One region of the Pseudazoarcus sp. NS34 genome, then DNA from elsewhere that is predicted to be linked to it. Evidence: riboswitches for the same ligand, from Rfam matches in the RefSeq annotation. Region 1 holds a riboswitch; the other holds the start of a gene.
The links. Region 1 has a riboswitch for thiamine pyrophosphate ahead of AC6H0N_RS00375 (sodium:solute symporter family transporter). Riboswitches for the same ligand answer to the same signal wherever they lie in the genome.
Positions count from the first base shown of each region.

Region 2: it holds a riboswitch for thiamine pyrophosphate, as region 1 does, so the genes downstream of both, thiD (bifunctional hydroxymethylpyrimidine kinase/phosphomethylpyrimidine kinase) here and AC6H0N_RS00375 (sodium:solute symporter family transporter) in region 1, are expected to answer to the same signal.

Region 1 covers NZ_BAAKIZ010000001.1:79,523-85,720, forward strand. Annotated here, with positions in the region: gene AC6H0N_RS00370 (TonB-dependent siderophore receptor) at 1-1,215, shown strand, start outside; gene AC6H0N_RS00375 (sodium:solute symporter family transporter) at 1,306-2,757, opposite strand; TPP riboswitch at 2,802-2,904, opposite strand; TPP riboswitch at 2,979-3,075, shown strand; gene AC6H0N_RS00380 (3-oxoacyl-ACP reductase) at 3,115-3,894, shown strand; gene AC6H0N_RS00385 (LLM class flavin-dependent oxidoreductase) at 3,905-5,200, shown strand; gene AC6H0N_RS00390 (sigma-70 family RNA polymerase sigma factor) at 5,375-5,875, shown strand; gene AC6H0N_RS00395 (FecR domain-containing protein) at 5,885-6,198, shown strand, end outside.
Region 2 covers NZ_BAAKIZ010000004.1:129,659-135,856, forward strand. Annotated here, with positions in the region: gene AC6H0N_RS13990 (TMEM165/GDT1 family protein) at 51-641, shown strand; TPP riboswitch at 722-823, shown strand; gene thiD (bifunctional hydroxymethylpyrimidine kinase/phosphomethylpyrimidine kinase) at 883-1,716, shown strand; gene thiC (phosphomethylpyrimidine synthase ThiC) at 1,863-3,779, shown strand; gene AC6H0N_RS14005 (4a-hydroxytetrahydrobiopterin dehydratase) at 3,847-4,191, shown strand; gene AC6H0N_RS14010 (putative bifunctional diguanylate cyclase/phosphodiesterase) at 4,349-6,198, shown strand, end outside.

The DNA.
Region 1 (6,198 bases):
CTCAACGACGACTGGCGCACCGAACTGTCGGTCAACCACCACACGCTGCGCCGAGACGATGCGGTGGCGCTGCCATCGAACTTCCAGTCCAACGGCGACTACACGGTGGTCGATCTGCGCCGCGACAACGACAAGCGCACGGTGCTGAGCACGCAGGCCCTGCTCAAGGGCAAGCTCGCCACCGGCTCGGTGCGCCACGAGCTGACCTTCGGCGCGGCCACCATGAACCGCCGCGACAGCTTTGCCGACTATGTCTTCGACCCGCGCGGCACCAGCAACATCTACGACCCGGTCGACGTCTCACCCAGCCCGCTGGCCAACAACCCGGTGAGCCTGCGCCGCAAGGATGCCGAGCGCGCCGTGTTCGTGCAGGACGTGCTGCACCTGAACGATCAGTTCAAGCTGCATGCCGGCCTGCGCTACGTGACGCTGGATCGCGACCAGTTCAACGCCGCCGGCACGCTGCTGCGTCGCACCAGCGACAACTTTGTGCTGCCCAACGTGGCGCTGGTGTACAGCCCGAACAAGGCGCTGTCGTTCTACGGCTCGATCTCGCGGGGTCTCGAGCCCGGCGGCACGGCGCCGGTGGGCTCGACCAACAGCGGCCAGGTGCTCGACCCATCGAAATCGCGCCAGCTCGAACTGGGCGTGAAAGCTGATCTCTCGCCCGACCTGAGCGTGGCCGCCGCCGTCTTCCAACTCCAACGCCCCTATGAATATCTGCCGGGTGTGGGGCAGGCCTTCCAGGCCTCGGGCACCGACCGCCGGCGCGGCCTGGAGCTGTCGGCCAACGGGCGCGTCACGCGCAACCTGCTGATCGGCGCCAGCCTGACGCTGACGCTGGCCGACGTGCAGGGCGACGCCACCGAATCGAGTCGCCGCGTGGGCAACGTGTCGCGTTACAAGAGCATCGTGTACGGCGAATACACCGTGCCGTCCATGCCGGCGCTGCGCTTCAACGGCAGCTGGCAGTACGCCAGCAGCAAGCTGTTCGCCCCGGCCGGCACCATCCTGACCAAGGTCAGCGGCTATCACGTGGTCAACGTCGGCGCGAGCTACCTGACGGAAATCGGCGACACGCCCACCACCTTCCGCTTCGGCATCAACAACCTGTTCGACAAGTTCTACTGGGGCGACACCTCGAACACGCTGGGCGGTTACCTGATTCCGGGCGCACCGCGCACGCTGCGGCTGACGGCACAGTTCGATTTCTGATCGCTGACTGCAATGAAAAACGGGCCTCGGCGTTTGCCGAGGCCCGTTCTTTTTATGGTGTTCGAGCCGGTGGCTCGCCACCGACAGTGATCAGATATGTTCCTGACTGAGCGTACGCGTGCTCGCCGACAGCGAGTCCAGATCAAAGGCCGCGTTGCCGCGGCGCACGAAGCGCAGCGCGTAGATCACCACCACCGGCACCACCGCCGCCAGCAGGAAGGATTCGAGCAGGTAGGTCATCGGCGCACCCGGCATCGGGAACATCACCAGACCGGCCACCAGACCCGCCAGCGTGCCGACCATGGCCGAAAAGCCGTCGTGCGCGCGGCTGAACAGCCCGAAGAACACCGGGAACGCCGCCGCCGCGCACAGCAGATCGGCCAGCAGGAAGAGGTACAGGACGCTGAATCCCTGCGCCGCCACGATCAGCGCCGGGATGGCCATCACCACCACCAGCCAGCGCGCCAGACGCAGCAGGTTGGCCGGACTGGCCGTGGGCATGGCGCGGCCCACATCCACCGCGACGATGCTGGAAATGGCGCTGATGCCGGTATCCACGCTCGACATGACCAGCGCGATGCCCAGCGGAATCAGCGCAATCGCCAGCCACAGCGGCATTTCCGACAGGATCACGGTGAACAGGGCGATGGAGCTGTCGCCATCCGGCGTGAGCGCCATGAAGGCCAGGCCGAACAGACCCATGATGAAGATGAACGGCACCACCAGCACGCCGCCCAGCAGAAAGCCGCGACGCATGGACGGAATGTCCTTGGCCGAGTAGATGCGCTGCCAGTTGCCCTGGTGGAAGATGCCGGTCAGCAGGATGGCGAAGAAGAAGGTCAGGCCGGCCTTGATGCCGGCCATGTCGCCCAAGTCGAGCAGGCGCGGCGCGGTTTCCTGCAGGCGCTCGACCACCGGACCGAAGCCGCCCGTGACCTGCCAGCCGAGCCCGATCAGCGCGCCCACCAGCGGAATGATGATGATGACCTGCATCTTGTCGGTGAAGATCGACGCGCGCAGCCCGCCGTAGGTGGTGTAGATCAGCGTCGCCACCATCACGATGGCCGCGCTCACCCACAGCGGCACCGGCGCCAGCAGCTGCACCAGCTTGCCGATGGCGGTCAGCTCGGCGGTGAGCGCGATGAACATGTAGAAAATCATGATCAGCAGCGTCAGCCAGTACATCGGCCGGCCGTAGCGCGCGATGAGGAATTCGGTGAGTGAATGGCCATTTGGCATCAGCTCGCGCATGCGCTTGCCCAGCGGAATCATCGCGATGCGCGGCGACATCGAGCCCAGCGCATAACCGATGACGGCGGCCAGACCGCCCCAGGTCGCCGCCTGCGCCGGCGAGAACAGAATCCACGCGCCCAGCGACGAGGCCAGCAAGGTCATGATGGTCGCGACCGACCCCTGACTGTTGCGGGCGACGATGTATTCCTCAAGGTTGCCGCGATAGCGGCGGGCATAGGCCATGCCGGCAATGGCAAAGGCTGCTGCAAAGAAGGTGAGCCACGTGATGGCGGCTGGTGCGCTGAGCATGCTGCGGGACTCCTGAAACGGCTATGGACGGAGCCCGCGCTCGGTGAGGGCGGTGCATCCTTCCTTACGCCGGTATTACCCGGATCAAGTATCGGGGTCATGGCTGGCGCCATCTCTCAGCCGCATGCGGCTCCCCCAGGATCAAGGCGCGGATTATACGCCTGCGAGCGGGCGCAACACACCCGCCCAGGCCGCCCGAGTGCTCTTCCGTGATAAGGTTTGCGCCCGACACGGGGTGTCCTGCATCTGCGGACTGAGATCACACCCGTCGAACCTGATCCAGCTTGTACTGGCGAAGGGATGTCCTCACGCACCGCTCGTGCATCCCCCTTGCCAGCTTCATCACAAGGGAAAAGCATGTCCAGCCATTCCGCGCCCCTCGCGCAACAACTCGTTCTCGTCACCGGTGCCGGTCGCGGCCTCGGCGCACACATTGCCCGCGCCTTTCTGGCGCATGGCGCCAAAGTCATCGTCAATTACCTGAACAGCGCCAGCGCGGCCAACGATCTGGTCAGCACCGCCGCACCGGGTCAGGCACTCGCCATCCAGGCCGACGTAAGCGACCCCGCCGCCGTGCAGGCCATGTTCGAGCGCGCGCAGACGCACTTCGGCCAGCCGGTGACCACCGTGGTCAACAACGCCCTGCCCGCTTTCAGCTTCAACGGCGACGCCCGCGAGCACGCCGACGTGCTGCGCTGGGAGAGCATCGCGCAGCAGATGGAAGGGGTCGTGCGCGGCGCGCTCAACACCACACAGATCGCGCTGCCGGGCATGAAGCAGGCCGGCTTTGGCCACATCATCAACATCGGCACCAACCTGTTCCAGAACCCGGTCGTGCCCTACCACGACTACACCGCCGCCAAGGCCGCGCTGCTGTCGCTCACGCGCACGCTGTCGCAGGATCTGGGGCCGGATGGCATCACCGTGAACATGGTGTCGGGCGGCTTGCTGCGCACCACCGATGCCTCGTCCGCCACACCCGAAGCCGTGTTCGACCTGATCGCCGCCAGCACCCCGCTGCGGCGCGTCACCACGCCCGAGGAATTCGCCGACGCCGTGCTGTTCTTCGCCTCGCCGTGGTCGCGTGCCATCACCGGGCAGAACCTGGTGGTGGACAGCGGGCTGGTGAAGAACTGAGGCCACCACCATGATGCACATCAACCTCTTCCTGTTCGGCTGCGGCCATCACAACGCCGCGTGGCGCCACCCGGATTCGCCGGTCGAGCGCCTCGGCGACATCCGGTTCTATGAGGAAATGGCGCAACTGGCCGAGCGCGGCAAGCTCGACGCCGTGTTCCTGGCCGACGGCCACGCCGCCGTCAATCTCACCGACGGCCCACGCTGGTTCCTCGAACCGGTCACCATGCTCACTGCCATGGCCCGCGCCACCAGCCGCGTCGGCCTGATCTGCACGGTATCGAGCACCTTCTACACACCCTTTCATGCCGCACGCCTGATCGGCTCGCTCGACCATATTTCGGGCGGGCGCGTGGGCTGGAACGTGGTCACTTCGATGTTCGACGCCGAAGCCCGCAACCACGGCTACGAAGCCATGCCCGGTCACGCCGAGCGCTACGCCCGCGCCGACGAGTTCATCGAAGCCGTGCTGGCGCTGTGGGACAGTTGGGACGACGGCGCGGTGCTCAACGACCGCCACGGCCTGTATGCAGACCCCGAGCGCGTGCGCAAGATCAATCACCACGGCCAGCACTTCCTCGTCGACGGCCCGCTGACCGTGCCGCGCCCGCCGCAGGGCAACCCGGTGCTGATCCAGGCCGGCGCGTCGGACGAAGGCCGCGCGCTGGCCGGCAAGTACGCCGAAGCCATCTACGCCGTCGCCTACGACCTGCCCTCGGCACAGGCCTACTACAACGCCATCCGCGAAAGCGTGAAAGCCGCCGGGCGCGACGCACCGGTGCCGATCCTGCCCGGTCTCGTCACCTACGTCGGCTCCACCGAAGCCGAAGCAAAGGCCAAGCAGCGCGAACTCGACGAACTGCTGCCGACTGAGAGTTCACTGCGGCAACTACAGACCTTCATCGACCAGGACTGCACGAACTGGGAACTCGACGCCCCCGTGCCGCCGCTGCCGCCGCTCGAAGCCTTCAAGGGCCCCAAAGGCCGCTACGCCACGGTGCTGCGCATCATCGAAACCGAACAGCCCACCGTGCGCCAGCTGCTCGGCCGGCTCGCGGCCGGCGGCGGCCACTGCACCATGGTCGGCACACCCGAGCAGATCGCCGACAAGATGGAGCACTGGTACCGCAACGGCGGCGCCGACGGCTTCAACCTGATGCCCCCGGCCGAACCGGGCAGTGTGGAAGACTTCGTCAATCACGTCATCCCGGTGCTGCAGAAGCGCGGCCTGTTCCGCCAGGACTACGAGCACGCCACGCTGCGCGGCCATTTCGGGCTGAGCCGGCCTCCCCGCTCGCCTGGCTGATACGCAGGCCTCAGGCAATTCGACCGCCGAACGGCACCCTCGCGGTGCCGTTCCTTTTTGCCCACACCTCTTCAAGCCTCGGCATGACTGCGATAACATGAGAACAATTCTCAATCCGAAATAGCCAGCCAACCCTCCCGGGGCCAGCCACGCTTTCGTCTCCCGGAGAAACTCGTGAGCACGGCTGCCCGCCCCACCGACCCCATTGGCAACATGTATGCCCAGCACAACGGCTGGCTGCAAGGCTGGCTGCGCAAGAAGCTGAACTGCTCGCATCAGGCTGCAGATGTTGCGCACGAGACCTTTCTCAAACTGCTCACGGGCCGCAGCACCAGCCACATCCGCGAGCCGCGCGCCCTGCTGACGCACATCGCCAAGTGTTTGGTGATCGACCACTGGCGGCGTCAGGAAGTGGAGCGGGCGTACCTCGACAGCATTGCCAACCTGCCCGAACCGCAATCGCCCTCGCCCGAATCACGCCTGCTCGTGATCGAGGCCATTCTGCGGGTTGATGCAATGCTCTCGGGGCTGCCGCCGCGCACTCGCGAGGTGTTTTTGCTGGCGCAGCTCGAAGGGCTGACGCTGGTGCAGATCGCCGAGCGTACCGACACGCCGGTGATCACCGTGCGGCGCCATATCCAGAAGGCCTTGCTGGCCTGCATGACGGCACTCTGAGCGCACCGCATGACAACCGCCGACCAGCCCGAACACAAACTTCTTCAGGAAGCTGCAGAGTGGGCCACCACCGTGTGTTTCGGCTCGCCGTCGGATGCAGAGCGCCGCGCCTTCGAGCGCTGGCGCACGCGCAGCCCGGCACACGAAGCCGCATGGGCGCGCCTGCAGTCTGTGTTCAATGCCTTCGACCCGCTGGAGGATGAGGCCGGGCGGGCCACGCTCAATGCCCTCCAACGCTCGCGGCGCCGGCGCAGCTTGCGCGCGCTCGGCGCAGTGCTCGTTGCCGGGCCGGCTGGCTGGCTGGCGTGGCAGCAGGCTCCCTG
Region 2 (6,198 bases), on a different contig from region 1:
GGGCCGGGAGTGCGTCGGTCATCGGTTCACACCACGGCCCGGAGGACCTCATGAATTTCACCGCACAGCCCTTCGACGCATTCCTGGTTTCGACCGGCATCGTCGCGCTCGCCGAAATCGGCGACAAAACCCAACTGCTGGCTTTCATGCTGGCCGCGCGCTATCGCCGCGCCGGCCCCATCGTGCTCGGCATCTTCGTGGCGACGATCGCCAACCACGCGTTTGCCGGTGCGGTCGGCACCTGGCTCACGCAGTTGCTGGGGCCCGACGTGCTGCGCTGGGTGCTTGGCATCGGCTTTCTGGCGATGGCGGTGTGGACCCTGATTCCAGACAAGCTCGATGCCGACGATGTGCAACTCAAGAGCGGCATGGGCGTGTTCACGACAACACTTATCGCCTTCTTCCTTGCCGAGATGGGCGACAAGACCCAGGTCGCCACGGTTGCGCTGGCCGCGCAGTACGAGGCCTTCGTGGCCGTCGTGCTCGGCACCACGCTGGGCATGATGATCGCCAACGTGCCGGCGGTACTGGTCGGCGACCGTCTGGCGCACCGCATGCCCATCCGGCTGATCCACGCAATCGCTGCTGCGCTGTTTGCGGTGCTCGGCGTCGTCGCCCTGAGCGGGGCCTGGCAGGGCTGAAACGCCGCCCGAACGACGTTTTGACGGCAAAATCTTGATCTGTGTGGTTGTCAGCACCCGGCGTGCTGAGATAGTCTTCGCACCTTCGTTGGGGGTGCCCGCAATCGCTTGAGCGGGCTGAGAAAATACCCTTGGAACCTGAACCGGTTAGCACCGGCGTAGGAAAACGCGCAATGAACGCCTGCTCTACTCCGCTCCGCGGCCTGCCCGCCCAGCCCCCTCGTTCGACAGGGGGCCAGCAATGACCCGCAGCATTCCGAACGTTGTCAGCATCGCTGGCGTAGACCCCAGCGGTGGCGCCGGGGTCCTGGCTGATCTCAAGGCCTTTTCGGCGCTGGGCGCCTATGGCTGCGGCGTCATTGCCGCACTCACCGCCCAGAACACCCAAGCCGTCACCGGTGTACACACGCCGCCGATCGACTTCCTGCGTCTGCAGATCGACACCCTGTTTGCGGATGTCGAAATCCACGCCGTCAAGCTGGGCATGCTCGGCACCGCCGACATCGTGCGCACCGTGGCCGACCGTCTCGAGCACTTCAAGGCATCGTTCGTGGTGTGCGACCCGGTGATGGTGGCCAAGAGCGGCGATCACCTGCTGGCACGCGAAGCCGTGGCCATGCTGCGTGAGGCACTGCTGCCGCAAAGCTTCATGATCACCCCGAACCTGCCCGAAGCCGGCGTGCTGCTCGAATGCAGCGAGCCCGACTCGGTCAAGGCCATGTATCGCGCCGCCGAACGCCTGCGCGAACTGCTGCCGACCACGTCCCAGCGCTGGGTGCTGCTCAAGGGCGGCCACCTGCCCGGCGGCGAGCTGATGGACCTGCTGTTCGACGGCGATCGCATGATCGAACTGCCGGCACAGCGCATCGAAACCAAGAACACCCACGGCACGGGCTGCACCCTGTCCTCCGCCATCGCAGCCCTGCTGCCTCAGTCCGCCGGGGGCCTCGCCCCGGTCGAAACCGCGGTACGCAGCGCACGCGACTATCTGCTGCGCGCCATTGCCGCATCCGGCCAGCTCTCGGTCGGCAGCGGCCACGGCCCGGTACACCACTTCCACGCTCTGTGGCGCTGACGCGCCGCTGATTGCTGGTTCGCGGCCGCCCTGGCCGCTCGTCCGGGTGTACTGATGCACAACACAAGCACATGCGCGTACGCGTGCGCATTCCGCCCGGCTCCTCGTCGCCATTCACATGGCATACAACGCTGCAGGAGACGTTCATGAACGCCAATGAGAAATTCATCGCCGCCAACGCCCACGTGGACGCGGCCGCAGTCGCGCCGCTACCCAATTCACGCAAGGTCTACGTCCAGGGTTCGCGCTCCGACATCCGCGTGCCAATGCGCGAGATCACGCAGAGCGACACCTCGGAATCCATGGGTTTCGAGCACAACCCGCCGGTCTATGTGTATGACTGTTCGGGGCCCTACACCGACCCGAATGCCCGCATCGACGTTCGCTCGGGCCTGCCTGCACTGCGTCAGGCCTGGATAGCGGAGCGCGGTGATACCGAGCAACTGGCCGACCTCAGTTCCGAGTTCGGCCGCCTGCGCGCTGCCGACAAGTCGCTGGATGAGTTGCGCTTCCCGGACCTGCACCGCCAGCCGCTGCGCGCCAGGGCCGGCGCAAATGTCACGCAGATGCACTACGCGCGCCAGGGCATCATCACGCCGGAGATGGAGTTCATCGCCATCCGCGAGAACCTGAACCGCGAGCAGTACATCGAGTCGCTGCGCGCGGCCGGCCCCAAGGGCGAGAAGATGGCCGCGATGATGCTGCGCCAGCACCCCGGCCAGAGCTACGGCGCCAGCCTGCCGCAGACCATCACGCCGGAATTCGTGCGTGACGAGGTCGCGCGCGGACGCGCCATCATCCCGGCCAACATCAACCACCCCGAATCCGAGCCGATGATCATCGGCCGCAACTTCCTCGTGAAGATCAACGGCAACATCGGCAATTCGGCCGTGAGCTCATCGATCTCCGAGGAAGTCGACAAGATGACCTGGGGCATCCGCTGGGGCTCGGACACGGTCATGGATCTGTCCACCGGCAAGAACATCCACGAGACGCGCGAGTGGATCATCCGCAACAGCCCGGTGCCGATCGGCACGGTGCCGATCTATCAGGCGCTGGAGAAGGTCGACGGAAAAGCCGAAGAGCTGACCTGGGAAATCTTCAAGGACACGCTGATCGAGCAGGCCGAACAGGGCGTGGACTACTTCACCATCCACGCCGGCGTGCTGCTGCGCTACGTGCCGATGACCGCCAACCGCCTCACCGGCATCGTGTCGCGCGGCGGCTCGATCATGGCCAAGTGGTGTCTGGCGCACCACAAGGAAAGCTTCCTCTACACGCACTTCGAGGAAATCTGCGAAATCATGAAGGCCTACGACGTGAGCTTCTCGCTCGGCGACGGCCTGCGCCCCGGCTCGATCTATGACGCCAATGACGAAGCGCAACTGGGTGAGCTAAAGACGCTGGGCGAGCTGACCCAGGTGGCGTGGAAGCACGACTGCCAGGTCATGATCGAAGGGCCGGGCCACGTGCCGATGCAGCTCATCAAGGAGAACATGGATCTGCAGCTCGACTGGTGCAAGGAAGCGCCGTTCTACACGCTGGGACCGCTGACCACCGACATCGCGCCGGGCTATGACCACATCACCTCGGGCATCGGCGCCGCGCAGATCGGCTGGTACGGCACGGCCATGCTTTGCTACGTAACGCCCAAGGAGCACCTCGGCCTGCCGAACAAGGACGACGTGAAGGACGGCATCATCACCTACAAGCTCGCCGCCCACGCCGCCGACCTGGCCAAGGGGCACCCGGGCGCGCAGATCCGCGACAACGCACTGTCCAAAGCGCGCTTCGAATTCCGCTGGGAAGACCAGTTCAACCTCGGCCTCGACCCGGACCGCGCGCGCAGCTTCCACGATGAGACGCTACCCAAGGACTCGGCCAAGGTCGCCCACTTCTGCTCCATGTGCGGCCCGCACTTCTGCTCGATGAAGATCACTCAGGATGTGCGCGAATACGCCGCTCAACAGGGAGTCGACGAGCAGGCGGCGCTGAACAAGGGCATGCAGGAGAAGTCCATCGAGTTCGTGAAGACCGGCGCCAGGGTCTATCACAACATCTGACGCGGCTTTTTCATCGGTAATCAATGGGCCGCCGTGAGCGGCCCGTTTCCATCTGGAGGACAGAAACATGGACAACGAACTCAGCACTCGCAGCTGCACCCCGTGCCAGGGTGGCATTCCGCCACTCGGACCGAGCCGCGCGAAGGAACTGCTCGCCTCAACCCCCGGCTGGAGCCTGCTCGACGAAGTACGCCGGCTGGAGAAGCGCTATACCTTCAGCAACTTCCGCGAGGCGCTGGATTTCGTCACGCGCCTGGGCGAGCTGTCCGACCGGCAGGGCCATCACCCTGACATTTCCTTTGGCTGGGGCTGGGCGACGGTGTCGTGGCAGACCAAGAAGATCAAGGGCCTGCACGAGAACGACTTCATCATGGCCGCCCGAACAGACCGGCTTGAAACGCCCCGAAATTAGCCGGGGATACCTATAAACCACACCTGCGCGCAGCCAACGCAATCCGTACTTGTCCCTACAACGGATTCCGATAGACTCGGTTGCCGCCCCAGCCGGAACTTGATTGATGCACTCCCAGCACCACCTCCCCACCAATCCAAAACGGATGTACTGACCCATGTGGTCGCCGGTGCTCGCCGCGCTGCTCTACAACGCTGCCCTGCTGCTGGCGATGGTGCTCGTGTTCGAGCTGGCCACCGGGCGCTTCCGGCTCGACCGCAGCCGCCGCACGCAGTTGCTGATCGGCGGCGTGCTGGGCCTGATCGCAATCGGCGTGATGAAAGCCCCTTTGGTGCTGACCGAGGGCGTGGTCTTCGATACGCGTACCGTCATTTTCGGCATGTCGGGGCTGTTCTTCGGCGCGTTGCCGACGGCCGTGGCCGCAGTGATTGCCGGCGCCTACCGCTACAGCCTGGGTGGTGGCGGCGCCCTCACCGGCATCCTCACCATCCTTGCCGCCTCGCTAATCGGCATATTGTGGCGCGCACGCATGCGCGGTCCGCTGGAAGACATGCGCGGGCGCGAGCTGTATGCGCTGGGCATCGTCGTGCACGCAGCCATGATCGCGCTGATGATGACGCTGCCGGGCGGCGCCGGCCCGGCCGTGATTGCTGCCATCGGCCTGCCGGTGATGATCGTGCACCCGGCAGCCACCGCCGCGCTGGGCATGCTGCTGGCCAACCGCCTGCGCCGCGACCGCAGCGAGCATGAGCTCGAGAAGAACGAGGCCTTGTACCGGTCATTGGTCGACAGCCTGCCGCAGAACATCTTCCGCTACGACCTCGAAGGGCGCATCACCTTCGCCAACAAGGTGTTCCAGGAAACGATCGGCAAAAGCGAGCAAGAGCTGATCGGCATGAGCGTCTATGCCCTGGCCCCGCCGGAGCTGGCCCAGCACTACCGCTCGATCGACGCCGAAGTGATCAGTTCGGGAGAATCGGTTTCACTCACCGCCACCCACCCGTCGGGCCGCACTGGCGAAATCGTGCACGTGGAAATCGTCAAGGCGCCGATTCGCGGCGCCGACGGCACTATCGAGGGCCTGCAGTGCGCAGTGGTGGACGTGACCGACCGCAAGCAGACCGAAGAGCGCATCCATCGCCTGGCTTATTACGACACGCTCACCGGCCTGCCCAACCGCAGCCTGCTGATGGACCGTCTGACGCAGGGTCTCACCGCTCACCTGCGCAGCAATCAGATCGAAGCCTTGATGCTGCTCAACATCAATCGCTTCAAGATCATCAACGACGCGCGCGGCTACCGCGTCGGCGACGCCTTGCTGGCCGCCTTCAGCGCACGCCTGGAAGGCCTGCTGCACGGCGGCGACACGCTGGCACGCATGACCGGTGACGAGTTCGCGATCTTGCTGCCGGACACCTCGGGCAATCCCGACCGCGCGAGCCGCCGCGCCTTGAGCGTGGCCGAGAAAATTCACTCCGGATTGCGCGAGTCGCTGGCCATTGATGGCGAGGAGTTCGCGCTGACGGTCAGCATCGGCATCACGCTGTTTCCCGAAAGCGGGCCGGAAGAGTCGCCGGAAACCATCCTGCGTCGTGCCGACACGGCGCTGCATCGGGCCAAGGCCGCGGGCGCGGAGCAGACGGCCTTCTTCGATATCGTCATGGGTGAATCAGCCGCCCAGAGCTTCCGCGTCGAACGCGATCTGCGTCAGGCGCTGGCCGACGGGCAGTTGCGCCTGTTCCTGCAATCGCAGGTGCATGCCGAACGCGGCGTGGTCGGCGCCGAGGTGCTGGTGCGCTGGCAGCACCCGCAGCGCGGCCTGCTCAGCCCGGCAGAGTTCATCCCGATGGCCGAGGAATCCGGCTTGATCGTGCCGCTCGGCGCCTGGGTGATGACCGAGGCCTGTTCGCTGATGGCGCTCGAAGCGCGCGCCGGACGCACGCTACGACTATCGGTCAACGTCAGCCCGCGCCACTTCCGCCAGCGCGACTTCGTGGTGTGGCTCAA